DNA from 2 places in the Janthinobacterium sp. NKUCC06_STL genome. Region 2 is predicted to be linked to the other one. Evidence: predicted binding sites of a transcription regulator. Region 2 holds the regulator's gene; the other holds the start of a gene.

Region 1 (13,980 bases), on a different contig from region 2:
ATCAGCGTTCCGTCGCCTTTGGCCTGTCGCCCACGGCCACGCCCGACTTTACGCCGGCGGGCAAATCCGACCTGTCCTTGCTGATCGAGCAAAACCGCTTGCTGCACACGCATGCGCTGCCCGCCATGGAAACCCTGTACCAGCAAATCGTCAACACCCACAATATGGTGATCTTGACGGATGCCAACGGCGTCATCGTGCATTCACTGGGTGACGATGATTTTCTGGAAAAAGCCAACCGGGTCGCTTTGCAACCGGGCGTGGCATGGTCGGAACAAAGCCGCGGCACGAATGCCATCGGCACGGCCATCACGGAAAAAGTACCGACCCTGGTCCATGCGGACCAGCATTACCTGGCCGCCAATCATTTCCTGACCTGCTCCGCCGCACCGATCACCGACCACCGGGGCAACGTCATCGGCGTGCTGGACGTCTCGAGCGACCAGCGTAGTTTCCACAAGCATACGATGGCCCTCGTGCGCATGTCGGCGCTGATGATCGAGAACCAGCTGTTTTCCGCCACCTTCGAAGATGCCATCACCGTGCACTTCCACGCGCGCCCCGAATTCATCGGCACCTTGATGGAAGGCATCGCCTCGTTCACGCCGGGTGGACGGTTTTTATCCGCCAACAAGAATGGCCTGTTCCAACTGGGCCTGTCATTTGCCGCGCTGCAATCGCACACATTCAGTTCCCTGTTCGGCTTGCCCGTGTCCGCCCTGTACGACCATTACCGCACTGCCTCGCCCGGCTTGCTGAACCTGTGCATGCACAGCGGCGTGCGCGTGTATGGGCGCGCGCAGTTGCGCCTGTCCAATAGCGTCTTCCAGCACGGCTTTGCTGCCAGCACCGACCAGAGCGATATCAATGCCGCATCGGCCCAGGTTCCCGCGCCGGCCAGCCATGCGGCCAACGCGGCGCGCCGCCTGTCCGGCCTGCGCTATCTGCGCACGGGCGATCCGCAGCTGGAACTGGTGATCGAAAAGGTCAACAAAGTATTGGGGCGCGACATCCCCATCCTCGTCATGGGCGAAACGGGCACCGGCAAGGAATTGCTGGCGCAAGCCATCCACAACGATTCGCCACGGGCCATGGGACCGTTCATTGCCGTCAATTGCGCCTCGATTCCGGAAACCCTGATCGAGTCCGAGCTGTTTGGCTATGAGGACGGGGCGTTTACGGGTGCGCGCAAGAAGGGCGCCATCGGCAAGATCCTGCAAGCCAATGGCGGCACCCTGTTCCTCGATGAAATCGGCGACATGCCGTTTGGCTTGCAGGCGCGGCTGTTGCGCGTGTTGCAGGAACGCATGGTTACGCCGCTGGGCAGCAGCAAATCGATCACCGTCAATGTGGAACTCATTTGTGCCACGAATCACAACTTGCGCGAACGCATGGCCAAGGGGTTGTTCCGCGAAGACTTGTATTACCGCCTGAATGGCCTGGTGGTCAAACTGCCGGCGCTGCGCGAGCGCACAGACCTGGACACGGTCGTGAAAAAAATCCTCGCAACGGAAGCACCCGATACGCGCTACACGGTGGCGCCGGACATCCTGCGCATGTTCCACCAGCATAAATGGCCGGGCAACTTCCGCCAGTTGACCAATCTCTTGCGCACGGCCATCGTCATGGCGGGCGACGAACATGAAATCTGTCTGCGCCACATGCCCGATGATTTCCTCGACGATATTGAGATGACGCAAGCGACTGCCGCCAGCGCCAGCACGGACCGCATGATCGCGGCCGGCGCCAACCTGGAAGAAATGGAACAAAGCGTCATTCTCAAGTCGCTCGATGCCCACGGTGGCAACGTCTCGGCCACGGCGCGGGCCCTGGGCGTGTCGCGCAACACGATCTATCGCAAAGTACCGCATCTGAAATAGCCTAAATTAGAAGGGAGAAGCCGGGCGACATCTCGCGCCGGCCCTGCTTGTCGATGGTCATCAGGTCAACGCCTTCCATTTGCGCGGCCATCGCATGCGCGCGCGCCCCGCCCGTCACCATGAAGGTCGTCGACAAGCCATCGGCCAGCAAGCCCGTGGGTGCCAGCACGGTCACGCTGGCCAATTCGCGCGGCGAATCCCCCTTCGATGGATCAAAAATGTGGTGATGCACGAAGTCGGGCGTGAACGTACACTCGTAATCGCCCGACGTGGCCACGCTGCGCCCTTCCACTTTCAAGGTGGCCGCGAGTATTTCTGCGTCACGCGGATCCTGGATACCCAAGGTCCAGGGACGGCGCACGGAACGCTGCCCGCGCGCAACGAATTCGCCCGTGTCCAGCAGCGCGTGCCGTATGCCGCGCGCCTGCACGGCCGCCAGCGCCATGTCCGCCGCATAACCTTGCGCCAGGCCATTCAAGGTCAGCGCCATGCCTGGCCGAAGAAAACGCACTTCCCGGCTATCCCACGCCAGTTGCCGCCAGCCTACCCGCGCCTGCGCTTCGCGCCGCAATGCTTGCGCAGGCAAGCCGGCCTGGTCTGCCGCCGCGCGAAACAGCTGCCATAAGGGTTGCACCGTGATATCAAACGCCCCATTGCTCCATTGCGACAAGGCTTGTGCCTGCGCCAGCACGGCCAGCAGATGCGCGTCCGGCCGGGCCAGGCGGCCATTGCGGTTCAGCTGGAAGACCTGGCTGCTCGGACTGTAAATACTCATCAAGCGGTCGATAGTCCTGGCCGCATGCAAGGCGTCTTCAATAGCCAGCTCCGCCTGGCGCTGATCGTGGTGCAACACGGTGACGGCGATCGTCGTGCCAAACGCCAGCGCGGCGCCTTGATAAGGCCGCACGCCAGACGCCGTGGCCGTACCGCGCGCCATGCTGCCCGGCAAAGACAAGCCCGCCATACCGGCCACGCTGCCTATCGCTGCGGAAATAAAGGTTCTACGCTGCATTGCTGCTCTCCTCTGCCGTGGCCCGGACAATCGGGATGGTGCGGGCACGCTTGATTTCCAGCATCAAAGGTGCGCATTTTTCATCGCTGGCGTAAATCACCACGCAATCCATGCACTGGAAACATTCGCCATAGTCGACCTTCCCGCTGGACGCGATGGCGTGATGTTCGCAACGGTGGCGGCAAGTCTGGCACGGCGTACCGCACTCCTTGCGGCGCGGAATCCAGTTGAACAGGCGAAACCGTCCCAGCAGCGCCAGCGCCGCGCCAAACGGGCACAGGTAGCGGCAAAAGAATTTGTAGGAAACACTGCTGAGCAGCAGCAAGCCCACGGCATACGCAACGAACGGCCAGGCGCGCACGAAGTTCAGGGTAACGGCCGTCTTGAACGGCTCCAGTTCGACCAGCTTGTCCGTGATCTGGCTGGAAAAGATGCTGCTGCCAAGTATGGCCGCCAGCAAGCCATACTTGATCCATTTCAAGCGCCCGTCCAGACGTGGCTTGATCTTCCACTGCGGCAAGCGCAACCACTGGCCCAGCTTGCCCGTGAATTCCTGCAGCGCGCCAAATGGACACAGCCAGCCGCAAAACGTGCCGCGCCCCCAGACCAGCAGACTGAGCAACACGAATGTCCACAGAATCACCGTCATCGGATCGAACAGGAAAAAGCTCAGGCTGCGCCCTGCCAGCAGCGCCTGGATGACACCCGTGATATTGACAATCGATAACTGCCCCTGCGCGTAATAGCCGATGAAGCCGATGGTAAACAACAGGAACAGACGGCGGAACCAGGCAAATTGCCGGCCATTACGCACCAGGCGTTTCTGCCAGGCCAATGCGCCGGCCAGCAGCGCCAGCCCAGTCACCAAGAGCAGCAACTCCGCCTTGCGCCCCTTCCACGTGCCGCGCCAGCTGGAATCGTCGCCTTGCGGCGCAGTATAGAATTCGGCCGGCAGGCGGTAATTGAAATCCACGTTGCGCGCGATGCGTTCCGGATACACGATGCCCTTGCTGCGCGTGATCGGTAGCGTGAACGCCAGCGGACTGGCCGCATCGAGCCCCGCCTGGCTGATAATGCGAAACACGGCGACATTTTCCGTCGGCAACGTAGCCGTATCGGACAAGCTCAATTCCAGGTCCAGGTCGCGCATGTCGATGGGCAAGCCATCCTGCTTCAGCAACAGCCGGTCCGGCACGGTGCCGCGCACGAAATCGTCGCCCAGCACGCTGTAGCGCCCGCGCGACATGATGAGGATGGCGTGGTCGCCCTCGTCTAGCCGGTTGCGCAATTTGTTCCAGCTACGTTCCGTCAACAGGTTGCGCCCCACCGTGGGCACGGACACATACGCCAGGTACAGATCGATGAACACGCCGTCCGGTTCGCGCGTGGCTTCCACATCGAGTCCCGCGCCGGGACTGCCGGCAAACAAAGTCTCTACCTCCTTGTTGCTCAAACGCACATGCTGGATCAAGCCCTGTACGAGCATCTGCGTCACGCTGCGTTTCTCGAATAATTCCATGCGGATGCGGGCGATCTGGTCCGGGTCGCGGCCTTGCGCGAAACCCAGTTTTTTGCGCGACACTTTCAATGCCGACGCGAGCACACTTTGGTTGATGATGCGCACGGAGGCCGTGGCCTTCGACACGCCATCGATATCGGCATGGGTCGCATCCGGCGCGCGTTTGGTTCTTGCATCGATGGCGATATTCTGTTTCAGCGACAAGCCCTGGTACTGTTTGACGAATTGAAACAGCGGCGCTTCACCTAGGCCATCGAGAAACACGGGTTCGTGCTGCGACAGTACGGCGACGTCGAGAAAGCTGCCTTTCGGATCGATGGCGATCAGCAGATTGACGGGCACGCCGGAAAAGCCGGGAATCGGCGCCAGGTCCACCGATTCGAAAACGTAGCCGGCCAGTTCCGTGGCCGTGGCGTTTTGGCGGAACAAGGGCCAGACGAGCAAATCGGTCTCCTTGTCGCCGACGACGATGGGCGCAGGAAAGCGCCGCGCCAGTTCGGCTTTGGTCAGCACACCGGCCCAAGCCTGTCCCAGGATAAACAGGAATAGCCAGCAGGCTATGAACAAGCGCAGTATCCGCATGCACTAAACTCCGTGCGGCGCCCTGTCGCAAGGCGCCGCATTTATTGGTTAGAAGAAAATAATGCCGCCCAGGGACACGCCATTCATCTTCGCTTCGCCGCCCGCAAAGCCTTTCGAGCGCGTCTGGCCCAGTTCGCCCACCAGGGTGATCGCGCTGTTGAGCGAGTAGTACGCACCCAGGGTCAGGTTGGCGTTCGACTTCAAGCCGCCCGTGCCGGCCGTGTTGTCGTCGTTCTTGCTGATGCCGTAGGACAAGCCCAGCTTCAGCTTGTCCGTCGTTTTATACGTGCCTTGCAGCAACCAGTTCTTCGACTTGGTATCGCCCTGGTCCGCATCGGAGAGAATCCCCAATCCTTTGCCGCCCTGGAAGTTGAGCAGCACGCCAGCCGGCCCCATCTGGTACGAGCCGCCCACTTCCACGCCGCGCATGGTCAGGTCATCGACACCCGGCGTTTTCGAGGTGAATTTTTGCGACTTCACGCCCAGCCACGCCTTCAAGCCTTCCTGCGAATACGTCAGCTGTGCCTGCACTTGCGGACTCGACTTCGAGGAATAGGTCGAGCCTGCCACGATGGGCGTATCGGAGACGGGACTGACCAGCGCCACGTCGACGCCAACGCCGCCCGACTTCGGCGAGCTGTACATGATCTGGCCATAGTTGCCCAGATAGGTGTAGCCGGCGCCGATATGGCCCAGGGTCACCCGGCCCCGCTGCGTCGCCTGCACGGGTGCGCCTGAACCCAACAAGGTCATGTCGGAGAGGATCGCATTCGCGCCGAAGATGCCGTAGTCGCGGCCCAGCTTGAAGGTGCCCATTTCCGCATTGCCGAACGTGAAGAAGGCCTGGCGCACATCGACCACGCTGTTCTGGCTGATGGCGCTGTCCGTGGCCGTCGAGTTGTAGATGCCGATCAAGGCTTTCACGTCGTACTCGCCCAGCCGCGAGCTTGCCGAGGTGATCAAGCCGTTCGGCAGCAAGCCATTGCCGATGGTGGTGCGGTCCTTCTCGCCGCCGCAACCGAGCGCCTGGCCGCCCAGCGCCAGCCCGCCCACCGCATCGCCCGAACACGACACTTGCGTGTAATAGGCGTTGACGATGCCGCCCACCGACACGGTCCAGTCGCCGGCCTTGATATCGACGGCTTGCGCCTGTCCCACCGCTGCGATTGTCATGACACCGAGGCTCCCCAGCTTGATCCATGTGTTCATTGCGTCTCCTCTTTCTTCTCTGTTTTTAGTGTGCACACCAGTGATTGATGTACCTCAAGCTTTGGCAATAAGCGTGCCCAGCACGGCCCAGAAGGAGAAAGAGAAAATATGTGTTTAACATGTGCAGCAGCGGATCAATCGCCACTGACAGTGTTCATTTTTTGACCGCAAGTATGCGTATCGGGCATCCAGGTAAACAAAAAACTGACGGCCTGGGCCGTCAGCAAAAAGAAAACACCCGGCGGACAGGGAGACACCCATCCGAGTGGCCCGGATGCTTCACCCCGTTACTTCGATGCCAGCTTGAAAACCCACACGGAACCGCCCTGCTCCAGGAAGTTGACTTTCTTCGCCACTTCGCCGCCCCACAACGGCACCGCGCCACCCCAGCCGGAAACGACGGCTACATATTGCGTGTCGCCATCCTGCCAGGTGACGGGCGGCGCCACGACGCCGGAGCCCGTCTGAAATTTCCACAGTTCCTTGCCTGTCTTCGCATCGACGGCTTTCAGGAAGCCTTCCGGCGTGCCGTAGAACACCAGGTTGCCGGCCGTACTCATCACGCCGCCCCACAGCGGCGCGTTGTTCTTGATTTCCCACACGATCTTGCCCGTCTTCGGATCGACGGCGCGCATGGCGCCGATGTAGTCGTCAAACAAGGGCTTGATGGTGAAACCGGCACCGAGGAAAGCGCCGCCCTTCTTGTAGCTGATCGGCTCATTCCAGATATCCATGCCCCATTCGTTCGCCGGCACATAGAACAGCTTGGTTTGCGGCGAGTACGCCATCGGCATCTGGTTTTTGGCGCCGAGGAAAGCGGGCGCGGCAAACACGGTCGTGCCCTTCTTGCCCTCCTCTCCCTTGGTCGGGTCGCCAGGACGGCCGGCGGCGATGTAGTTCGGCCGGCCCGTCTTCAGGTCGATGCTGCTGGCCCAGGTGATTTTCTTCACAAACGGAAAGGCGTTCTGCAGCTTGCCCGTGTTGGCGTCGATGACATAGAAGAAACCATTGCGGTCGGCCTTGCCGCCGTAGCGCTTGCCATCCATGTCGAAGGTAACGAATTCGTTGGCGCCATCGAAATCCCAGGCATCGTTCGGCGTGTTTTGATACGCCCACTTGATCTGTCCCGTTTTCACGTCCAGCGCCACGGTGGAGGACGAGTACAGGTTGTCGCCGGGACGCAAGTGGCTGTTCCACGGCGCCGGGTTGCCGGTGCCAAAGTAGGCGAGCTTGGTTTGCGGATCGTAGGTGCCGCCCATCCACGTCGAGGCGCCGCCCGTTTTCCACAAGTCGCCCGGCCAGGTCTTGTTCACCGTTCCCGAAATGCCGTTATCGATCGCTTTGCCATCCTTGTCATAGCGGTGGCCCATATGGCCTTCCACCGTCGGCCGGCTCCACACGAGGTCGCCCGTCATCGGGTTGCGCGCTTCGACCCTGCCAACGATGCCAAATTCCCCACCCGACACACCCGTCAGCAGCAAGCCTTCGGCGATCAGCGGCGCGGCCGTCATCGAGTAGCCAGCCGCATAATCATCGACTTTTTCCTTCCAGACGATCTTGCCCGTGTTCTGGTCCAGCGCCACCAGGTAGGCGTCGAGCGTGCCAAAAATCACCAGGTTGCCGTACAGGGCGGCACCGCGGTTGACCACGTCGCAGCAGGGCATGATGCCGTCCGGCAAGCGATGCTCATATTTCCACAGCTTGGCGCCCGTTTTCAAGTCGACGGCAAAGATACGCGAATACGAGGCCGTGACGAACATCTTGCCGTTGTGAATCAGCGGCTGCGATTCCTGGCCACGCTGCTTTTCGCCGCCAAACGAGAACGACCAGGCCGGCACCAGCTTGGCCACGGTCTTGTCATTGATTTGCGTCAACGGCGAATAGCGCTGGCCCTGCGTGCCCATGCCGAACGACAGCACACTGGCCGGATTCTTCGCCGTGCTGTCGAGCATGGCATTGGTGACATTGCCCACGTCGGCTGCCTGAACCAACGAGGCGACACTCAAAGCGACGACTATCCCCATGATTTTTTTCTGCACAATCATCTCCCTCTGTTTTATTAGTATGTGTGTGTATCAAGTCTTGCGGTGCTCATGCGGCTGGGCATGCAACAGCGCGCACTCTTCATCGGTGAACAGGCGCGAGCGCGTCAAAAAGCGCTTGCCCGTACCGTTGTCGAGTGAAAACATGCCGCCATTGCCATCGACCACATCGATAATCAACTGGGTATGCTCCCAGTACTCGAATTGCTCGAGTCCCATGTAAAACGGTGTGCCATTCAAATTGCCGAGATAGATATCGGTATCGCTGACATCGAACTCGCCCAGCGCATAGCACATGGGCGCGCTGCCGTCGCAGCAACCGCCCGACTGGAAAAACATCAGCGGGCCGTGACGCTGGCGCAACTTGTCCATCATTTCCAGCGCCGCATCGGTGGCGACCACCCGGGCAATTGCTGCACTCATGGCATCCCTTTCTGCGCCCCGCACCTGGACTACAAGCGCGGCGCGTGTACCGGTTTAGAAGAAGCCCAGCGCTTTCGGGCTATAGCTCACCAGCAAGTTCTTCGTTTGCTGGTAATGATCGAGCATCATCTTGTGGTTTTCGCGGCCGATACCCGATTGCTTGTAGCCACCGAACGCGGCGTGGGCTGGATACAGGTGGTAGCAATTGGTCCACACGCGGCCCGCCTGGATGGCGCGGCCCATGCGGAAGGCGCGTGAACCATCGCGCGTCCACAGGCCGGCACCCAGGCCATACAAGGTGTCGTTGGCAATCGCCAGCGCTTCGGCCTCATCCTTGAAGGTGGTCACGGAGACGACCGGTCCGAAGATTTCTTCCTGGAAGATACGCATCTTGTTATTGCCCTTGAACACGGTCGGACGCACGTAGTAGCCGCCTTCCAGGTCGCCCGCCTGCGTGTTGCGCGCGCCGCCGGCCAGCACTTCCGCGCCTTCCTGGCGGCCGATGTCGAGGTAGGACAGAATTTTTTCCAGCTGCTCCTGCGACGCCTGCGCGCCGATCATGGTGGACGAGTCGAGCGGGTTGCCCTGCTTGATGGCGGCCACGCGCTTCAAGGCCCGTTCGATGAATTTCTCGTAGATCGATTCCTGGATCAGCACGCGCGACGGGCAGGTGCACACCTCGCCCTGGTTCAGCGCAAACATGGTGAAGCCTTCGAGGCACTTGTCGAAATACTCGTCGTCCGCATCCATCACGTCTTCAAAGAAGATGTTCGGCGACTTGCCGCCCAGCTCCAGGGTGACGGGAATCAGGTTTTGCGCGGCATAACCCATGATCAGGCGGCCCGTGCCCGTTTCACCCGTAAAGGCGATCTTGGCGATGCGCTTGCTCGACGCCAGCGGCTTGCCCGCTTCCAGGCCGAAACCGTTGATGATGTTCAGCACGCCCGGCGGCAGCAAGTCGCCGATCAGCTCGATCAACACCATGATGGACGCTGGGGTCTGCTCGGCCGGCTTGAGCACTACGCAATTGCCGGCGGCCAGGGCTGGCGCCAGTTTCCACACGGCCATCAGGATCGGGAAATTCCAAGGGATGATCTGGCCCACGACGCCCAGCGGCTCGTGGTAGTGGTAGGCATAGGTTTCCGCATCGATTTGCGCGACGGAACCTTCCTGCGCGCGGATGCAGCCGGCAAAATAACGGAAATGGTCGATGGCCAGCGGAATGTCGGCATTCATCGTTTCGCGGATCGGCTTGCCGTTGTCAATGGTTTCCGCCGTGGCGATCAGGCTCAAGTTCTGCTCGATGCGGTCGGCGATGCGGTTCAGGATATTGGCGCGCTCGGCAGGCGAGGTCTTGCCCCAGGCATCCTTGGCGGCATGCGCGGCGTCCAAGGCCAGCTCGACGTCTTCCGCCGTGGAACGGGCGATTTCGCAAAACGGCAGGCCGGTGATCGGCGTGATGTTAGGAAAGTATTCACCTTTTACTGGGGCAACGAATTTGCCGCCGATGTAATTGTCATAGCGTTGTTTGAAGGGATTGGCTACGCCCAGTTTGCTGATGTCTGCGAGATTCATGTCGTCCTCTATCGGGTTAATTAGAATGGAATTACTTAATTAAAATCAAACGTCCTGGTACAGATGGGGTGAGTACACGGAGTCTTCCGCAAATGCCGTGCCAGCTCGCCATCCCACTACAAACTTAGCCGGTTTTACTCTTGTTGCAAGGGCGCGGCATCAATACCGGCGCGCTTTTCAGCGCATGCCCGGGCTTGAGCCGCTGCACAATGGAACAGGTGTACCAGACTGGAACACCTGCGCCTGTGCCACTAGCGAATCACCACGCCCCATGGCAATTCGCCCACGGCAATATCGGCCACCTTGCGCGCGCTGGCCGTGTCGATGACGGAAACGCTGTTCGAGCGGCCATTGGCCACGTACAGCTTGGCGCCATCGGGCGTGATGGCCATATTCCACGGACGCTTGCCGACGGGAATGGTGGCCGTCACCTTGTTGCTGGCCGTGTCGATCACCATCACCGTGCCGTCGATACCGTTCGAGACATACACCTGCTTGCCGCCGGGATGGACCACGATGCCATTCGCATTCTTGCCAGCGGGAATGGTGGCAATAGCCTTGCGCGCGGCCATGTCGATGACGTAGACGGCATTGACCAGTTCGCACGCCACGTAGGCACGCCCCGAGTCCGGACTGAAGCCGATGCCGCGCGGACGCAGTCCCACGGCAATGGACGCGACCTGGCGGCGTTGTGCCACATCAATGACGTCGACTTGCTCGGCCTCTTCCGCGCTGACCAGCAGCCAGCGCCCATCGGGGCTGAACACGGCATGTTCCGGGTTACGTCCGTGCACCTTGATATCGGCAAGCAAGCTGCCTGTATGCCCGTCGAGCAAGGCCACGCTATTGTTTTCCTCGACGGCCACGGCCACGTGGCTACCATCTTGCGAAGCGCTGACACCTTCCGGCGACTTGCCCAGCGCCACCGTGCGCACGGGCGCGCCGCCAGCGTTATCGATCAGCAGCAAGGCGCTGCTGGCCGCGTCCGTGACAAACAATTGCCGCCCGCTGGGGTTGGCGGCAATGCCGCGCGGACGCTTGCCCGCGGCGATCTGGCGCACGACCTGATCGGTGGCCGTATCGATCACGCTCAGGGTGCCCGATTTTTCATTGGGAACATAGGCAAAGGGGACGGCCTGGACGGCGGTGCTGGCGAGCGCCGGCAACAGCCAGAAAACTTGGCGCAAGCGCAGGAAGAAGTTGGGCATAATCACCTTTTCAATGGCAAAACACAGGAAAAGCGCGCGGCATCGGCGCATCTGAACATTGCTGCATGCAAACGCCGTGCCACTGACACGCGTATAATTTCAGCCCACCAATGGAGACATGGCAGGCATATTGCTTGATACAACTATGCAGACCTGCGCCGCGCACGCGACCAAAGCAGGCTTTTATTCACATTGGAGAATCCGCATGCAGCATCGTTTCCGCCTGAACACCATCGCCAGCCTGTTTGTCGCTGGTAGCGCCACCCTCGCCCCCCACGTCTTTGCCGCCGAGGCAGCTGACCTGGCCAACGGGCAACTGATGGATACGGTGGTCGTCAGCGGCAGCCGCATCGCCCACCCCAGCCAGGAAGTGCCGGCCTCGATCGACGTCGTCGACAGCGCCCGTATCCAGGATGGCCAAATCCGCGTCAACGCGTCGGAAGCGCTGGCCGCCGTGCCGGGCCTGGTCGTGCAAAATCGTCAGAACTATGCGCAAGACTTGCAGATCTCGTCGCGCGGCTTCGGCGCCCGCTCCGCCTTTGGCGTGCGCGGCGTCAAACTGATCAGCGATGGCATTCCCGCCAGCATGCCGGACGGCCAGGGCCAGGCCGCCACCTTCAACCTCGACACGGCCGAGCGCATCGAAGTACTGCGTGGACCGTTTTCTGCCATCTACGGCAACCATTCGGGCGGCGTGATCCAGCTGTTTTCCAAGGATGGACAAAATCCCCCGTCCGTCGAATTGAATGTGACGGGCGGCAGCTATGGCACCAACAAGGTGGACTTGACGGCGCAAGGCCAGGCCGGCGGCATCGGCTACGTGCTCGACGGCTCGCGCTTCCGCACCGATGGTTTCCGCGACCACAGCGCCGCCACGCGCGAACAGGCGTTCGGCAAGATCACCGTCAAGCCGACGGCGGACAGCAAGCTGACCATCGTCGCCAACAGCCTGCATCAGGGCAACACACAAGATCCGCTGGGCGCCACCTGGGCCACGTTTGTCCGCGACCCGCGCGCTGGCGAAATCGACACGACTGTTACGCAAGGTCCGAAACCCACCTTGGCCGAGCGCTACAACACGCGCAAGAGCATCGACCATCAGCAAATCGGCGCCACCTATGAACAATCGTTCGGCAACGACCGCCTGCATGTGATGGTGTATGGCGGCAACCGCGACGTGATCCAGTACCAGGCTTTTACCAAAGGCTTCCAGGCGCCATCCAGCCATTCAGGCGGTGTGGTCGACTTCCAGCGTCAGTTCTATGGCATCGATACCAACTGGCTGCACGTGAACCAGCTGGCCGGCGGCAAGCTGAGCACGACCATCGGCATCGATTATGGCCGCTCCAGCGACGACCGCACCGGCTATGAAAATTACATCGGCAACACGTTTGGCGTAAAAGGCAAGCTGCGCCGCGACGAGCAGAATGTCGTCTCCAGCCTCGATCCCTATATCCAGGCGGAATGGCAAAGCGGCCCATGGCTGCTCAGCGCAGGTGTGCGCTACAGCAAGATGAAAGTGGCGGTCGACGACCACTATCTCAGCAATGGCAACGACAGCGGCAGCCTGGAGTTCAGCCACACGACACCGGTGCTGGGCCTGCTGTATAAACTCACGCCGAACGTCAACGTCTACGCCAGCGCCGCGCGCGGTTTTGAGGCCCCCACCCTGAACGAACTGTTTTACTCGGGCACCGGTGGCGGCTTCAATTACCAACTGAAACCGGCCACCAGCACCAACCTGGAAGCGGGCATCAAGGCCAGAATCGCCAACAACACCCACGTAAACGTGGCCGTGTTCCAGATCAAGACAAACGACGAGTTGGTGGTCGACAAGTCCAGCGGCGGGCGCACCAGCTATCGCAATGCGGGTAAAACATTGCGCCAGGGCATGGAAGTGTCGCTGGACTCGAACTTGCCATATGGCTTCACGACAAAAGTGGCCCTCACCAGCCTGCACGCCGTGTATGACCAGGCGTTTGGCAGCGTGCGCGAAGGCAGCCGCTTGCCGGGCGTACCCAGCGCCAACCTGTTCGCGGAACTGGCCTGGAAAGACACGCTCGACCGCTTTGGCGCGGCGCTGGAAAGCGTGGCCAGCAACCAGGTCTACGCGGAAGACAGCAACAGCGAAAAACCGGCGCCCGGCTACACGGTGTTCAATGCGCGCTTCAACGCCAAACAAAATGTAGGGAACTGGCGCTTCAAGGAATTTGCCCGCCTGAACAATCTTTTCGACAAGACCTACGTGGGCTCCGTCATCGTCGGCGACAGCAACAAGCGCTACTATGAAGCGGCGCCGGGACGTAACTGGCTGCTGGGTGTCAGCGCGCAATACTCGTTCTAATAACAAAGCCCGCGTATCTTCCGATACGCGGGCTTTTAAACTCCAGCAAGCTACTTCAGGGCCGCGCTTCCTTCACGCCATATTTTTCAAAGATCGCCTTTAGTTCACCGCTGGCCGCCATCTCGTTCATGGCTGCTTGCAGCAACTTGGCCACGTCGAGTTGTTGCTTGCTGACGGCCAGGCCCA
Region 2 (15,879 bases):
TCGGTCCATGAACGTGGCCGGAAGATTGCTTGACCGTCATGTCGGCCTTGGCGTCGCGGCCGCTGTCGCCCGGGTAGCCGGCTGCCGTCAGCTGGTCCAAGTAGGCTTGCCACAGCTTGTCTTTTTCCGCGCCCAGCTTGTACAAATAGGCCCAGGTGTACAGGCCGGAATTGTGACCATCGCTGAAAGTGGGCTGCACGGCGTAGTTGCCCACCGGCTCCAGGCCAGTGATGCCGACCAGGCGTTTGCCTAATTGCAAGGTTTCCTGGCCCTTGCCATGGCCCTGCACTTCGGCCGACGGCGAGTACACGCGCAGGTATTCGAACGGCAAGACAAATTCGCTGCCATCGTCGAACGCCACGTCGAGCACGCGCGACTGGTTGTGCACGGTCAAGCCGGTGGGTTGCGGTGTTGCTGTTTTTTCAGTCATGACGATACTTTATGCGGATAAACGTTGAATGATCGCGTCGCGCAGTGCCGGCAGCAGGGCGCGGCGCGCGGCCAGCACCTCGGGTGCCGTCTCGCGCTGCACCACGGCCCAGCTGGGGTTCGGGAAATGCGCGTCGTCGCGGTAGCGGGGAATCACGTGCCAATGCACGTGCGGCGTCATGTTGCCGAAACTGGCCACGTTGACCTTTTCCGGCTGCATCACTTCACGCACGGCCAGCTCGACTTGCCACACGACTTCCATGACATAGTTGCGCTCGCCAGGCGTGAGATCCGTCATTTCCTTCACGTGCTTGTTCCAGATCACGCGGCAAAAGCCGGGATATGCCGGGTCATCGACGGCCACCACGGACAGGCGCTCGCTGCGCCACAGCAAGGTCTCCAGACCTTGCTTGTTGGCGTAGCCGTCCAGCAAGCTGCACAGATCGCAAGGCGCGGACATTACACCAGCACCCGTTCGATGCCGCCGTCATTGGCACGTTTCACGTAATCCGGCATCCAGTTCTCTCCCAGCAAGTGTTTGGCGATCTCGACGACGATGTAGTCGGCCGTGGTGCCCGAATCGTCATTGTAGCGCGACAGGCCTTGCAGGCACGACGGGCAGCTGGTGAGGATTTTCACGTCACCGGTAAAACCATCGCCGCGCAGCTTGTCGGCGCCCTTGACCATCTCTTCTTCCTTGCGGAAACGCACTTGCGTGGAAATGTCGGGACGCGTGACGGCCAGCGAACCCGATTCGCCGCAGCAACGGTCATTCTTCTCGATCTTCACGTTATCCACCGTGCTGATCAGGGAATTGATGGTCTTGCCCGATTCCTGCAGTTTCATCGGATTGTGGCATGGCTCGTGATACATATAGCGCGTGCCGTTGACGCCTTCCAGCTTGACGTTTTTCTCCAGCAAATACTCATGGATATCCATGATGCGGCAGCCAGGGAAAATCTTTTCAAACTGATACGTTGCCAGCTGGTCGTAGCAGGTGCCGCACGAGACGAGCACTGTCTTGATGTCCAGGTAATTGAGCGTGTTGGCCATGCGGTGGAACAGGACGCGGTTATCCGTCATCATCTTCTCGGCCTTGTCGAATTCCCCGGCACCGCGCTGCGGATAACCGCAGCACAGGTAGCCAGGTGGCAAGACCGTCTGCACGCCCACTTCCCACAGCATCGCCTGTGTGGCCAGGCCCACTTGCGAGAACAAGCGCTCCGAACCGCAACCGGGGAAGTAGAACACGGCTTCCGTATCGGCCGTCGTCGTCTTCGGATTGCGGATGATCGGGATGACCTTGTCGTCTTCGATGTCGAGCAACGCGCGCGCCGATTTCTTCGGCAGGTTGCCCGGCATTTTCTTGTTGATGAAGTGGATCACCTGCGCCTTGACGGGCGGCTTGCCCGTCGATGGCGGCGGCGCCTTGGTTTGCTTCTTGGCAAATTTCTTCAGCAAATCGTGGCCCAGGCGCTGCGCCTTGTAACCCCAGCCGATCATGACCTTGCGCGTGGCGTTGATGGTCACGGGATCGGTGGCGTTGAGGAACATCATCGTCGCCTTGGTGCCTGGATTAAAGCTCTTCTTGTCCATCTTGCGCAGCAAGTTACGCATGTTCATCGACACGTCGCCGAAATCGATGTTGACGGGGCAAGGCGTGACGCATTTATGGCAGACCGTGCAATGGTCGGCCACGTCCTCGAACTCTTCCCAATGCTTGATGGAAATACCGCGCCGCGTCTGCTCTTCGTACAGGAAGGCTTCGATCAGGGACGAGGTCGCCAAAATTTTATCGCGTGGCGAGTACAGCAAGTTGGCGCGCGGCACGTGGGTCGAGCACACGGGCTTGCACTTGCCGCAACGCAAGCAATCCTTAACGCTGTCGGCGATGGCACCGATATCGCTTTGCTGCATGATCAAGGATTCATGGCCCATCAGGCCAAACGATGGCGTGTAGGCATTGCGCAAGTCGGCGCCCATGCCTGGCAGGTTCAGCAATTTGCCTTTATTAAAACGGCCTTCCGGATCGATGCGCTGCTTGTAGCTGCGGAACTCACCGATCTCTTCTTCCGTCAAAAATTCCAGCTTGGTAATGCCGATACCATGTTCGCCGGAAATGACGCCGTTCAGCGAGCGGGCCAAAATCATGATGCGGCCCACGGCTTCGTGGGCGTCCTGCAGCATTTCGTAATTGTCCGAGTTGACGGGCAAGTTCGTGTGCACGTTGCCGTCACCCGCATGCATGTGCAGCGCGACGAACACGCGGCTACGCAAGATGCGCGCGTGAATCGCGGTGGCTTCGTCGAGGATCAATTTAAAAGCGGCGCCGTTGAATATCTGGCGCAGCTGGGCGCGAATTTCCTGCTTCCAGGTAATGCGCACGGTGCGGTCCTGCACCACGTCGAACAGGGTGGCGTCCGGCTGGGTTTCCAGGCGCGCATCGAACACGGGCAGCAAGCGCTCCATGCCCAGTTCGGCCAGTTCGCCCTTCACGTCCGCCAGCGGACGGTCCAGCTGGGCCAGCAGATAGGTCCAGCGCGCCGTGACTTGCGCCAGCAGCTGTTGTGCCTGCTCGGCGCGGTCGCCCAGCATTTCCGCATCGTCGACCCGGTCATCCGATGCATCGTCGCTCTTGCCTACTGGCAAATTACCTTTGCCAAAGAATTCGCTCAGGGCCTCGGCCAGTTGCAGCTTGTTCTTGATCGACAGTTCGATATTGATGCGTTCGATGCCATCCGTGTATTCGCCCATGCGATTGAGCGGGATCACGACGTCTTCATTGATTTTAAAAGCGTTGGTATGCTTGGCGATCGCCGCCGTGCGGGCGCGGTCGAGCCAGAATTTCTTGCGCGCTTCCGGGCTGACGGCCACAAAACCTTCGCCCACGCGGGTGTTGGCGATGCGCACCACTTCCGACGCCGCTTGCGCGACGGCATTTTCATCGTCGCCGACGATGTCGCCAAACAGGGCCATCTTTGGCAGCACGCCCCGCTTCGACTTGGTGGCATAGCCGACGGCGCGCAGGTAGCGCTCGTCCAGGTGTTCCAGGCCCGCCAGGCGGATGGTCGTGTATTGCTCGCCCTTGGCCGGCAAGCCATCGAGGTAATCCTTGATTTCCACGATCGACGGAATCGCGTCGCGCGCCTGGCCAAAGAATTCCAGGCAGACGGTGCGGGCGAATTTCGGCATCTTGTGCAAAATCCAGCGCGCCGACGTGATCAGGCCGTCGCAACCCTCTTTCTGAATACCCGGCAAGCCGGAGAGGAATTTGTCCGTGACGTCCTTGCCCAGGCCTTCCTTGCGGAACTTGCGGCCAGGAATTTCCAGGATTTCCGTCTTGAATGGCGCGTTCGGTTTGCTTGCGTCGCGCGTGCTCGGGTGACGCCATTCCAGCTGGAAACGTGCCAGCGCGATATCGTGGATCTTGCCCAGGTTATGGTCGAGGCGGGTGACATCGAGCCAGTCGCCGTTCGGGTCGACCATGCGCCATGAGGCCAGATTGTCCAGCGCCGTGCCCCACAGCACGGCTTTCTTGCCGCCCGCATTCATGGCGACGTTGCCGCCGATGCAAGAGGCGTGCGCCGAGGTCGGGTCGACGGCGAAGACGAAGCCGGCCTTCTCTGCCGCTTCCGACACCTTGTTCGTGATCACGCCCGCGCCCGAATTGATGGTCGCGTATTCGTGGCTCAATCCCGGCAAGACCGTCATTTCCACGGCGCCCAAAGTAATGAGTTTTTCCGTGTTGATGACGGCCGACATTGGCGTCAATGGAATCGCGCCGCCCGTGTAGCCGGTGCCGCCGCCGCGCGGGATGATGGTCAGCCCCAGCTCGATACAGCCTTTGACGAGGCCGGCCATTTCCTCTTCCGTGTCGGGCGTGAGCACGACAAACGGGTATTCCACGCGCCAGTCGGTGGCGTCCGTCACGTGCGACACGCGCGTCATGCCGTCGAAGCGCACATTGTGCTTTTCCGTGTAGCGGCCCAGCACCTTGACAGTGCGCTTGCGCAAGTCATAGGTCTTGCGGAATTCGTCGCCAAAGTCGGCCACGGCCTTGCTGGCCGCTTTCAGCAGCAACTCCACATTGGCGCTGCGCGCCTTGGCGACTTCCGGCGCTTCGCCACTGGCAGCGACGTCGCCGCCGGCAGCATCGATGCCCAGGCGGCGCTTGTCGACTTCGGCCAGGCGGTGATGCAAGGCGTCGATCAAGCCCTGGCGGCGCTTCGGATTGTCGAGCAAGTCATCCTGCAGGTAGGGATTGCGGCGCACGACCCAGATGTCGCCCAGCACCTCGTACAGCATGCGGGCCGAACGGCCCGTCTGGCGGGCGCCGCGCAGCTCGTCGAGCAGGCGCCAGGAGTCCTCCCCCAACAGGCGTATGACGATCTCGCGATCGGAAAACGACGTGTAGTTATACGGGATTTCGCGCAGGCGGCTTGCTGCGGGACCATTGGGCGTTTCTGCCAGTAAAGCTTGGATATGTGCGGGAGCGTTCATGGAGTGTGGTGACGATGTGGACTGGACCCTAAAGGCCCATTTTATCTTATTGCGCCGCACCATGCGGGAACAGCCTTATTCCGCCCAAGGTTTAAGCACCTCATCCGCTACCATAGCAAATACGGAAAAGCCCTATTTTTCATGAATAAAAAACCAGTCTTGCTGATTTTTCGACGCAAAAATGCCAAGAACAGGACTCTGCCACGAACTATCGAACTGCCCAAAAATGGGGCAAACTGGCGTTGCATTACGCCCCGTTTGCGTGCCATTACGCCAGCATTTGTCCAATCCGGTGCCATACGCCATCAGGCACGTAGAGCAGCAAGCCCGTCATGGTCAGGTAGCGCGCGCACTTGCCGACGGCCATATAGGCCACGCTGGGCCAGAACGGCAGCTTGAGCCAGCCTGCCAGGGTGCAAAGGGGGTCGCCCACGATGGGCAGCCAGGCCAGCAGCATGGTCTTGGCGCCATAGCGGGCCAGCCAGCGGAACCAGCGCGTGTCGCGCTCCTTGGCAAACGCCTGCTTGGCCCGGTAGCCGAGCCAGTAGTCGACGATGCCGCCCAGGGTGTTGCCCAGGGTGGCGACGCCGATGGCGGCCCAGAACAGCGCGGGATTGGCCTTGATGACGGCAAACACGGCCGGCTCCGAGCCGAGCGGCAACAAGGTGGCGGAAATAAAGCTGATCAGAAAGACCGATGTCAGCCCGACTTCCGGCGCTGCGATCAGCTGCAGCAGCCAGGCGATTGCGGATTCGATCATGGAACACTTCGCGATGCGGTAAGGCTCTCCATTATAATGAAGAGCAGCTTGCGCGCCGCACAATCCGCGACGGCCGGCAAAGGCATACCCGCCCGCAGTTCCACAGAGCATTATTGTCGCCAGGCTATCCGCCGCGGCGCCGCCGCTATCGCCCGACACGCTCCAGACCCTTTCTGGCCCAGAATCACTTGCTTGCAGACTATGAACATCGACTACCTCAAGAAAATCCTGACCGCCCGCGTCTATGACGTCGCTACTGAAACGCCGCTGGAACTGGCCCCTGCCCTGTCGCAGCGCCTGAACAACCAGATTTACTTCAAGCGCGAAGACATGCAAAGCGTGTTCAGTTTCAAGATTCGTGGCGCCTACAACAAGATGTCCAAGCTCAGCGAAGCGGAACGCAAGCGCGGCGTGATTTGCGCCTCGGCCGGCAACCATGCCCAGGGCGTGGCCCTGTCTGCCGCGCGCATGGGTTGCCGCGCCGTCATCGTCATGCCGACCACCACGCCGCTGGTGAAAGTCGAGGCGGTCAAGGGGCGCGGCGGCGTGAACGTGGAAGTGGTGCTGCACGGCGAGTCCTACACGGATGCCTACAACCATGCGCTGACCCTGGAAAAGGAACAGAAGCTGACCTTCGTGCACCCGTTCGACGATCCGGACGTGATCGCCGGCCAGGGCACGATCGGCATGGAAATCCTGCGCCAGCATGCCGGCCCCATCCACGCCATCTTCGCCCCCATCGGCGGCGGCGGCTTGATCGCCGGCATTGCCGCCTACGTGAAACAGATTCGTCCCGACATCAAGATCATCGGCGTGCAAAGCGTCGATTCGAACGCCATGGCCCGTTCGCTGAAAGCCGGCGAGCGCGTGACCCTGAATGACGTGGGCCTGTTTGCCGACGGCACGGCCGTGCGCCTTGCCGGCGAGGAAACCTTCCGCCTGGTGCAGGCGTATGTCGATGAAATCATCACGGTCGACACGGACGCCATCTGCGCCGCCATCAAGGATGTGTTTACGGACACGCGCTCCATCCTGGAACCATCGGGCGCGCTGGCCATCGCCGGCGCCAAGGCCTATGTGGAACGGGCCAGCCTGACCAAACACCCTGTCAACAATGAAACCCTGGTCACCATCGCCAGCGGCGCGAACATGAATTTCGACCGGCTGCGTTTTGTGGCGGAACGGGCCGAACTGGGCGAGTTCCGCGAAGCCGTGTTTGCCGTCACCATGCGCGAACAGCGGGGCAGCTTCAAGCGCTTCTGCTCGCTCATCGGCGCGCGCAACGTGACGGAATTTAACTATCGCATCAGCGATGAAAAAGCCGCGCACGTGTTCGTCGGCATTCAAATTGCCGACCGGCATGAGTCGAGCGTCCTGGCCAAGACCTTCGAGGAACACGAATTCAAGACCCTGGACCTGACCCACGACGAGCTGGCCAAGTCGCACATCCGCCACCTGGTGGGCGGCAAGAGCCGGCTGGCGCAAGACGAGCTGCTGTACCGCTTTGAATTCCCCGAACGGCCGGGTGCACTGATGCGCTTCCTCGACAGCATGGCGCCGAACTGGAATATTTCACTTTGCCACTACCGCAGCCAGGGCGGCGACGTGGGCCGCATCCTGATCGGCTTGCAAGTGCCGCCCGACGAGATGGGAGAGTTCGCCCGCTTCCTCGATACCCTCGGGTATCGTTACTGGGATGAGAGCAGCAATCCTGTCTACAAACTGTTCTTGGGCTAAATAGCGAATTCACCCCGGTATTGCACTGGGGTGAAATAGGCTACCATGCGTGCTTGACTGAATTCACGCCACACGACCATGACCACCACCAACGACCTCGCCGAACAATCCCCCCTGGGTAAAAGCTCCGCCTACCGCACCGATTACGCGCCGGAACTGCTGTTTCCGATTCCGCGCCAGGGCAAGCGCGACGAGCTGGAACTGCGCGGTACGCTACCCTTCTTCGGCCTCGATATCTGGAATGCGTATGAACTGTCGTGGCTGAACCAGCGCGGCAAGCCGCAAGTGGCCATTGCCAAGGTCAGCGCGCCGGCCGATTCGCCCAACATCATCGAATCGAAATCGTTCAAGCTGTATCTGAACTCGTTCAACCAGACCAGGCTCGATAGCGCGGATGCGCTGCTGGCCTTGCTCAAGCAGGATTTATCGAACGGTTTCGGCGCGCCCGTGCAAGTGGAACTGACCTTGCAGGAAGATTTCGGCAAGTTGAAAATGGGCGAATTCAACGGCGTGCTGCTCGACCGCCTGGATCTGGAAATCACGCAATACACGCCCTCGCCGCTGCTGCTGAAAGCCGCCCTGGATGAAGCGCCGGTGGAAGAAAAACTCGTCTCGCATTTGCTCAAATCGAATTGCCTGGTGACGGGCCAGCCCGACTGGGGCAGCGTGCAGATCGAGTATGCGGGACCGCAGATCGACCAGGAAAGCCTGTTGCGCTACCTGATCGGTTTCCGCGAGCACAATGAGTTCCACGAGCAATGCGTGGAGCGCATCTTTGTCGATATCTTGCGCCAGTGCAAGCCGCAAAAACTGTCCGTGTATGCGCGCTACACGCGCCGCGGCGGCCTCGACATCAATCCCTGGCGCAGCAACTTCAGCACGGGAGCGATGCCAGGCAATCTGCGCAATGCGCGCCAGTAACATTGATTGGGTAACATCGCGCAACACCACGAAACCATGCCAACAGGAATGTTGGCTGTGTTTTAAAACAACGTTGCAGTAGTGCCGCAGAGCATGTCACAGACGGTGAAAAATCGGAAAATCGGCATTCGGCGGCGGAAAAACCGGCGCGCCGCGTGTTTTTAATCAGGAAATAGCCGATACACGCCGATGTTATTTTTTTGCTAAAATGATGGCTACGCGGGCTGTAGCGCCCACTGCGCCCGCAGCGGGCGTATACTGTTGAGAATTGGCGTTACAGGCCACCGAAACAGGCCTATAATTCGGCTCGCAAGCCCTCTGCGCATTGCACCATTTCATTGAGTGTCATGACTAATCTTAGCAAAATATTATCCCTCGAAAACGTCCTGCTGGACCTGGAAGTCTCCAGTAAAAAGCGCGCCTTCGAGCAAGCCGGCCTGATCTTCGAAAACAATTACGGCATCGCCCGCTCTACCGTCTCGGACAATCTGTTTGCCCGCGAACGCCTGGGCTCGACTGGCCTGGGCCATGGCGTGGCCGTGCCGCATGGCAGAGTCAAGGGCAGCAAAACCTTGAAATCGCCGCTGGGCGCCTTCGTGCGCCTGGCCGAGCCGATTCCGTTCGAGTCGCCCGATGGCAAACCCGTCAATCTGCTGTTTTTCCTGCTGATTCCCGATCATGTCACTCAGCAACATCTGGAAATCCTGTCGGAAATCGCCGAAATGTTTTCCGACGATGCCTTCCGCACGGCGCTGGCCACGGATCCGGAACCGAAATCCGTGCATTCGCGCATCGTCAATTGGCAACCTAGTCTGCAAGCGGCGGGTTAAACTTCAGGTATTCCTCCACTCCTGAAGAAGACTGCCATGTTGCAAACGCCACTGACGATACAACGCCTGTACGACGACAATCGTGAAAGTCTGCAACTGGGCTGGTTCGCCGGCTTCCCCGGCGGCGAGCGCCTGATCTCGGGCGACGTCTCGTCGGCCGCCGACCAGGTGGGCCACTTGAACCTGATCCATCCGGGCCGCATCCAGGTCTTCGGCCACCAGGAAATCAATTACTACCAGCGCCTGAAGGTCAACACGCGCACCCACGTGATTGGCGAGCTGATCGCCGGCGGTCCGCCCGCGCTGATCATCGCGCAAGGGCTGGAAACGCCACCCGACATCCTCGCCATCTGCGACGAGCAAAACATTCCCCTGTTCTCGACCCCGCTGCCGGCCGCGCAAGTGATCGACTTCCTGCGCGTCTACCTGTCGAAAAAGCTGGCGCAACGCATCATCATGCATGGCGTGTTCATGGACGTGCTGGGCGTGGGCGTGCTGATCACGGGCGATTCAGGCCTGGGCAAGAGCGAGCTGGGCCTGGAGTTGATTTCACGCAGCCACGGCCTGGTGGCCGATGACGCCGTCGAATTCTCGCGCATCGCGCCCAACATGATCGAAGGACGCTGCCCGCCGCTGCTGCAAAACCTGCTGGAAGTGCGGGGACTGGGTTTACTCGACATCAAGGCCATCTTTGGCGAAACGGCCGTACGCCGCAAGATGCGCCTGAAACTGATCGTGCACCTGGTGCGCCGCAATGCCCTGGAAGAAGAGGTCGAGCGCCTGCCCTTCCTGTTCCCCACGGAAGACGTACTCGGCTTGCCCGTGCGCAAGGTCGTCATCCCCGTCGCCGCCGGCCGCAACATCGCCGTGCTGCTGGAAGCGGCCGTGCGCAATACGATTCTGCAACTGCGCGGCATCGATACCTTGCAGGAGTTCATGGAGCGGCAGCGTTTGGCAATGAGCGGCGATTAGCACGTAGGTCGGATTAGCGGGGCAACGCCCCGCGTAATCCGACGACATTGTTAGCGGGTGTCGGCAGAAGCCCTCGCTTGCAAGCGAGGGCCGTTACGCAGGCACGCAGCCATGCTGCGTGGATTCCCTGCTGCACCGCTTTGCGCTAAGCCGACCTACGAAATACACATATGAAATTGCAATAATTTGTAAAGATAATTGCCTTGGGAGCAGAGCGTCGATCTTTATTGTATGATCGGCGTATGCATATCGTCCTTATCACCGGAATATCCGGCTCCGGTAAATCCGTCGCGCTCAATGTGCTGGAAGATACCGGTTACTATTGTGTCGACAACCTGCCACCGGCCTTGCTGCCCAGCCTGGTGCAAACCCTGCTCGACGAAGGTACACCGCAACTGGCCGTCGCCGTCGATGCGCGCAGCGCCGAGTCGCTGACCAGCCTGCCGCACAATGTGGCTCTGCTGCGCGACCAGGGGCACGACGTCAAGGTCATGTTCCTGACGGCCACCACGCATTCGCTGGTGGCGCGCTTCTCGGAAACGCGGCGCAGCCATCCGCTGTCGCACGAATTGCGTCCGAACCAGAATCCCGCCAGCCGCCGCACCCTGATCGAGTGCATCTCGGAAGAACGCGAGCGCCTGTCGGCCATCGAACAGCTGGGCCATGTGATCGACACGTCGGAACTGAGCGCCAACAAGCTGCGCGCCTGGATCAAGGATATCGTCGCCTCCGAACGCGCGCCGCTGACCCTGTTCTTCGAATCGTTCGCCTTCAAGCTGGGCGTACCGCTGGACGCCGATTTCGTCTTCGACGTGCGGGCCTTGCCGAATCCCTATTACGACCTGGCGCTGCGCCCCCTCGACGGACGCGACGCGCCCGTGATCGCCTTCCTCGACGCGCAGCCGAGCGCGCTGGAACTGCTGGCCGACATTCGCGCCTTCATCGAAAAATGGTTGCCGTCATTCAAGTCCGACAACCGCAGCTACCTGACGGTGGCGCTCGGCTGCACGGGCGGCCAGCACCGCTCCGTGTACATGGCGGAACGGCTGGCGCAATACTTCGGCCCCAACGAGCGCGTGGTCCTGCGCCACCGCGAACGCTCCTAGTTAATTCAGGTGGCGCAGCGGATGCGCTTGAGCCGGCCAGACGGGGGCAAAGAAGCGCGCCACCATGGCAGCGTCGACCTCGTCCAGGCTGGCGGGGTTCCAGCGCGGCGCATTGTCCTTGTCGACCACCAGCGCGCGCACGCCCTCGAGCACTTCGCCATGCGCGAAGTTGTGGCGCACCACCGTGCGCTCCAGTCGCAGACAATCGGCCACGCCCAGGTGAGCGCCCCGCTGCAACAATTCCAGGGTCACCGACATCATCAAGGGCGAACGCAGGCGCATGGCTGCCAGCGCCTTGGTGGCGAACGCGCTGTCGTCCTGCGCCAGCGAGGCCATGATGGCCGCCACGGACGGCGCGCCGAAGTGGCGGTCCAGCGCCGCGCGCGCCGTCGCCAGGGAAGAGTCCCCCGCCCCGGCCTGGAACGGCGCCGCCAGCGCCTTGATGGCTACCGGCAAGGCCTCGCCCGGCGTCGAGTCGAACAGGGCCAGCAACGCCCCCATCTGCGCCTCGGGCAGGTAGACATCGGCCAGGCCCGTGTACAGGGCATCGGCCGCGTTGATGGTCAAGCCCGTCAAGCCCAGATACAGGCCCAGCTGACCGGCCAGGCGGGAAAGAAAATAACTGCCGCCCACGTCAGGGAACAGGCCGATATTAACTTCCGGCATGGCCATGCGCGTGCGGCCCGTGACGATACGCAGGCGGTTGCCGGGCCCGGCTTGCGCCACGCCCATGCCGCCGCCCATCACCACGCCATCCATCACGGCAATATACGGTTTTGGATAGAAATGAATCACATGATTTAAGGCGTATTCTTCCGTAAAGAAATCTTCCAGCAAGGCGCTGCCGCCTTGCGGCGTGGCCAGTCCCGCATCGTAAAAGAAGCGGATGTCGCCGCCGGCGCACAGGGCTTTTTCGCTGCTGGAACGGATCACCACGGCGTCCACGTGCGGATCATCGCGCCAGGCCAGCAGGACCGCGCTCAGGGCGCGCACCATCTCCAGCGACAGGGAATTCAAGGCTTTCGGACGGTCGAGCACGATGTGCCCGGTGCGGTTGCGGATGGAGGTCTGGACGAAGTCGCTCATGGCAGGCAGGAAAGAAGTGAAAGTGCAAACATTCTAGCGCCTGCGCGGGGAAGATTGCGTTCAACAGGTCCAGGCGCAAAAAAGGGCGCAAGATGTGCGCCCTTAGTTGATCACAACTGCTGGAAGCGGGTGGCCTTAAACGGCGACGACGGCGTCTTCCTCGGAGTTGTCTGGCAGATGCTTGATCGCCTCTTTACCGTGCCCTTGCACTTTGGTTTTGTATTTCATCACTTGCCTATCGAGCTTGTCGATCAGGGTATCGATCGCGGCGTACAGGTCGTGCGCCAGGCTTTCCACATAGACAGTCTTGCCACTCAAACGCAGGTTGACTTCAGCCTTTTGACGTTTTTCTTTCTCTTTGAGGTTATCCACGGTCAGAATCACGGCGATATCGATGACTTGATCGAAATGACGTTTCACGCGCTCCAGCTTCGTTTGTACGTATTCACGGATGGCTGGTGTCACTTCGAGATGATGTCCGCTGATGGTGAGATTCATACACACTCCTAAAGATGATCGGGTTCGTGCGGTCCATCGTATCCGGCCCGCAGAGGAACCGAAAAAAACTTACAAACACTTACGCAGGCTCACTGGCGGAATTTTCAACGCTTCCCGGTATTTGGCAACAGTACGTCGCGCAATCACCATGCCTTGTTCCCCCAGCATGTCCGCAATCTTACTGTCGGATAAAGGATTTTTAGGGTCTTCTGCTCCTGTCAGTTGCACGATCAATGCCCGTATCGCCGTCGATGACGCTTCGCCCCCCGCTTCGGTGGCGACGTGGCTACCAAAGAAATATTTCAACTCGAACATGCCGTGCGGGGTCAGCATGTACTTTTGAGTTGTTACCCGCGAGATAGTACTCTCGTGTAAACCCAGTGTATCAGCTATTTCACGGAGCACAAGGGGGCGCATGGCAACGGCCCCATGCGAGAAAAAGTTCTTTTGTCTTTCTACTATCGCCTGTGCCACGCGCAGGATGGTGTCGAAGCGCTGGCGCATATTCTTGATCAGCCACTTGGCTTCCTGCAACTGTGCGCCCATGGCGCCTTCGCCCTTGCCCTGCTTGAGCAGGTTGGCGTACATGGCGTTGACGCGCAGGCGCGGCATGACGTCGTTGTTCAGGGTCACTTGCCAGCCATTGCGCGCGCGCTTGACGACGACGTCAGGCACCACGTAATCGGACACGTCCGAGGCGAACACGGCGCCCGGATGCGGATTGCACTGGCGAATCACCGTCTGCGCTTCGCGCAAGTCTTCCTCGTCGCAATCGAGGGCTTTTTTCAGCTTGTTGAAATCGCGCTGGGCAAACCAGGCCAGGTGCTTTTCCACGATGACGAGGGCCATGCGCCGCGTCACCATGGCGATGTGCGGCAAGCGCTTGATTTGCAGGGCCAGGCATTCGGACGCATTGCGCGCGCCCACGCCCGGCGGATCGAAACTTTGCAGCAGCGACAAGGCCGTGCGCATCTCGTCGGCGTCGATTTCCAGCTCTTCCGGCAGGCGCGCCAGGATGTCGTCGAGCGACTCTTCCAGGTAGCCATTGTCGTCGAGCGCGTCGATGATCAGCTCGACCAGCGCGCGGTCGCGCAACTCGAGCACCGTCACGCGCATCTGCTCCATCAGGTGCTCGCGCAGGGTGCAGTGATGGGCCTCCAGCTGCGGACGCGAATCTTCATCGTCTGGCGCCTTGCCGCGGCTCGCCTCGCTCCAGTCGCTGTCGCCACCGTCCGCGGCAGCCGGACTGTCGCCCGCCTCGCCGTCAAAGGTTTCCGCTTCGGCCGGCGCGGCAGGCGCGTCCTGGCTTGGCGGCTGGGGCGGCGCTTCGGCCGGCGCCGCCGTGGAACTCAAGGCGCCGTCGGACAGCAGGCGCAGCGAACGGTCGAGCGGATCGTCGAGGCGCTCGAGCAAGGGATTGTCCGTCAGCAGTTGCTCTAGTTCCTGGTGCAATTCCAGGGTAGACAATTGCAACAGGCGTATCGATTGCTGCAACTGCGGCGTCAGTGCCAGGTGCTGCGAAGTGCGCAGCTGCAATGATTGTTTCATTGGCTTACATGCGGAAGTGTTCGCCCAGATAGACCCGGCGTACCGACTCGTTCGCGATGATGTCGTCGGGGCGTCCCGACGCCAGCACCGAGCCCTGGTTGATGATGTAGGCACGGTCGCAGATACCCAGCGTCTCGCGCACATTATGATCGGTGATCAGCACGCCGATATTGCGCTCCTTCAAGAAGCGCACGATGCGCTGGATCTCGATCACGGCGATCGGATCAACGCCGGCGAACGGCTCGTCGAGCAGCACGAAACGGGGATCGGTGGCCAGCGCGCGGGCGATTTCCACGCGGCGGCGCTCGCCGCCCGACAGGGACAGGGCCTGGTTCTCGCGCAGCTTTTCAATCTGCAAGTCGGCCAGCAATTTGTCCAGGCGCTCCTCGATCTCGGCCTTCTTCAAAGGACGGCCTTCAACGGTCTGGATTTCCAGCACGGCGCGGATATTGTCTTCCACCGTCAGCTTGCGAAAGACGGACGCTTCCTGCGGCAGGTAGGACAGGCCCATCTGCGCGCGGCGGTGGATCGGCAGGCTGGAAATGTCCACGCCGCTGATATCGATGCTGCCGCCGTCCGACGGCACCAGGCCGACGATCATGTAGAACGAGGTAGTCTTGCCGGCGCCGTTCGGGCCCAGCAACCCCACCACTTCGCCGCATTCGACTTGCAGCGAGACATCATGCACGACTTGCCGCTTGCCATAGGTTTTTTGCAGCCCGCGAACGATCAGGGTGCTGCCGCAACGTGTATTTTCCATTATTTCTTTCCTGGCGCGGGCGTGGCCGGCGCTTTCTCCGCCGCCGGCGCCTTGGTCTTCGGCTGGATCACCATGCGCACGCTGCCGCCATCCGCGGTGCTGGTGCCGCTGTTGGAATTTTCCATCGCAAATTCTTCCTTGCGGCTGTCATACGAGATGAAGGCGCCGTTGGCCACATCGGTCACTTTCGCGCCTTCCAGGCGCGTCAGCTTGGCTCTGGAAAACAGTTTCACCACTTCCGTTTTGTTGTTGTATTCCACGCGCTCCGCTTCGCCTTCGACCCACAGGTCGCCCGCGCCATCGCGCTTCTGGCGGAAGGTGGCGAGCTTGCCGGGATCGGCCCAGAAAGTAATGAACTGGTAGCCTTGCGGATCTTCCGTGATCAGGGCCCGGCCCGCCTTCATGGTCAGGGTACCCTTGACCAGCACGACGTCGCCCGTCAGGGTGCGCACCTGCTTGATGTCATCGATGTGGCCGCTACGTGCCGTGATGACGGCTTCCTTCTCGGAATCGGCCTTCTCGGCATGCGCCACGCCCATGATGGCCAGGGAAAATACGGTCAACAGCAAAATTTTCTTCATAGTATGGTTTCCTTGTTTCATTCTGTCATTTTGACGCCGCGGCCGGGCGCGGTTTCGGCGGGAGGACCATGCGCAGCGCATTCTGCACTTCGACCACGCCGGTGGCATTATTGGCCTTCATGCCGATGCCATTGAGGCGCGAGGTGCCCGT

What was found. The regulator sigma-54, encoded in region 2, starts transcription at its own class of promoters, with help from an activator protein. The targets are predictions, from matches to a motif close to TGGCANGNAANCTGCTTT.
Region 1: the regulator sigma-54 is predicted to act here: its motif matches at 11,515-11,532, upstream of KO539_RS29680 (beta-propeller fold lactonase family protein).

The regions. Positions count from the first base shown of each region.
Region 1 covers NZ_JAHKQY010000019.1:1,517-15,496, reverse strand. The annotation lists gene KO539_RS29715 (sigma-54-dependent Fis family transcriptional regulator) at 1-1,880, shown strand, start outside; gene KO539_RS29710 (FAD:protein FMN transferase) at 1,882-2,892, opposite strand; gene KO539_RS29705 (4Fe-4S binding protein) at 2,882-4,978, opposite strand; gene KO539_RS29700 (porin) at 5,042-6,202, opposite strand; gene KO539_RS29695 (PQQ-dependent methanol/ethanol family dehydrogenase) at 6,490-8,226, opposite strand; gene KO539_RS29690 (DUF779 domain-containing protein) at 8,278-8,667, opposite strand; gene adh (aldehyde dehydrogenase) at 8,722-10,242, opposite strand; gene KO539_RS29680 (beta-propeller fold lactonase family protein) at 10,494-11,450, opposite strand; gene KO539_RS29675 (TonB-dependent receptor) at 11,656-13,794, shown strand; gene KO539_RS29670 (ABC transporter substrate-binding protein) at 13,850-13,980, opposite strand, start outside.
Region 2 covers NZ_JAHKQY010000003.1:596,858-612,736, reverse strand. The annotation lists gene KO539_RS15340 (gamma-butyrobetaine hydroxylase-like domain-containing protein) at 1-430, opposite strand, end outside; gene KO539_RS15335 (HIT family protein) at 440-889, opposite strand; gene KO539_RS15330 (DUF3683 domain-containing protein) at 889-4,929, opposite strand; gene KO539_RS15325 (YqaA family protein) at 5,198-5,689, opposite strand; gene ilvA (threonine ammonia-lyase, biosynthetic) at 5,891-7,426, shown strand; gene queF (NADPH-dependent 7-cyano-7-deazaguanine reductase QueF) at 7,505-8,347, shown strand; gene KO539_RS15310 (PTS sugar transporter subunit IIA) at 8,695-9,177, shown strand; gene hprK (HPr(Ser) kinase/phosphatase) at 9,214-10,149, shown strand; gene rapZ (RNase adapter RapZ) at 10,392-11,255, shown strand; gene KO539_RS15295 (enoyl-CoA hydratase/isomerase family protein) at 11,256-12,341, opposite strand; gene hpf (ribosome hibernation-promoting factor, HPF/YfiA family) at 12,477-12,839, opposite strand; gene KO539_RS15285 (RNA polymerase factor sigma-54) at 12,909-14,387, opposite strand; gene lptB (LPS export ABC transporter ATP-binding protein) at 14,392-15,147, opposite strand; gene lptA (lipopolysaccharide transport periplasmic protein LptA) at 15,147-15,728, opposite strand; gene lptC (LPS export ABC transporter periplasmic protein LptC) at 15,754-15,879, opposite strand, start outside.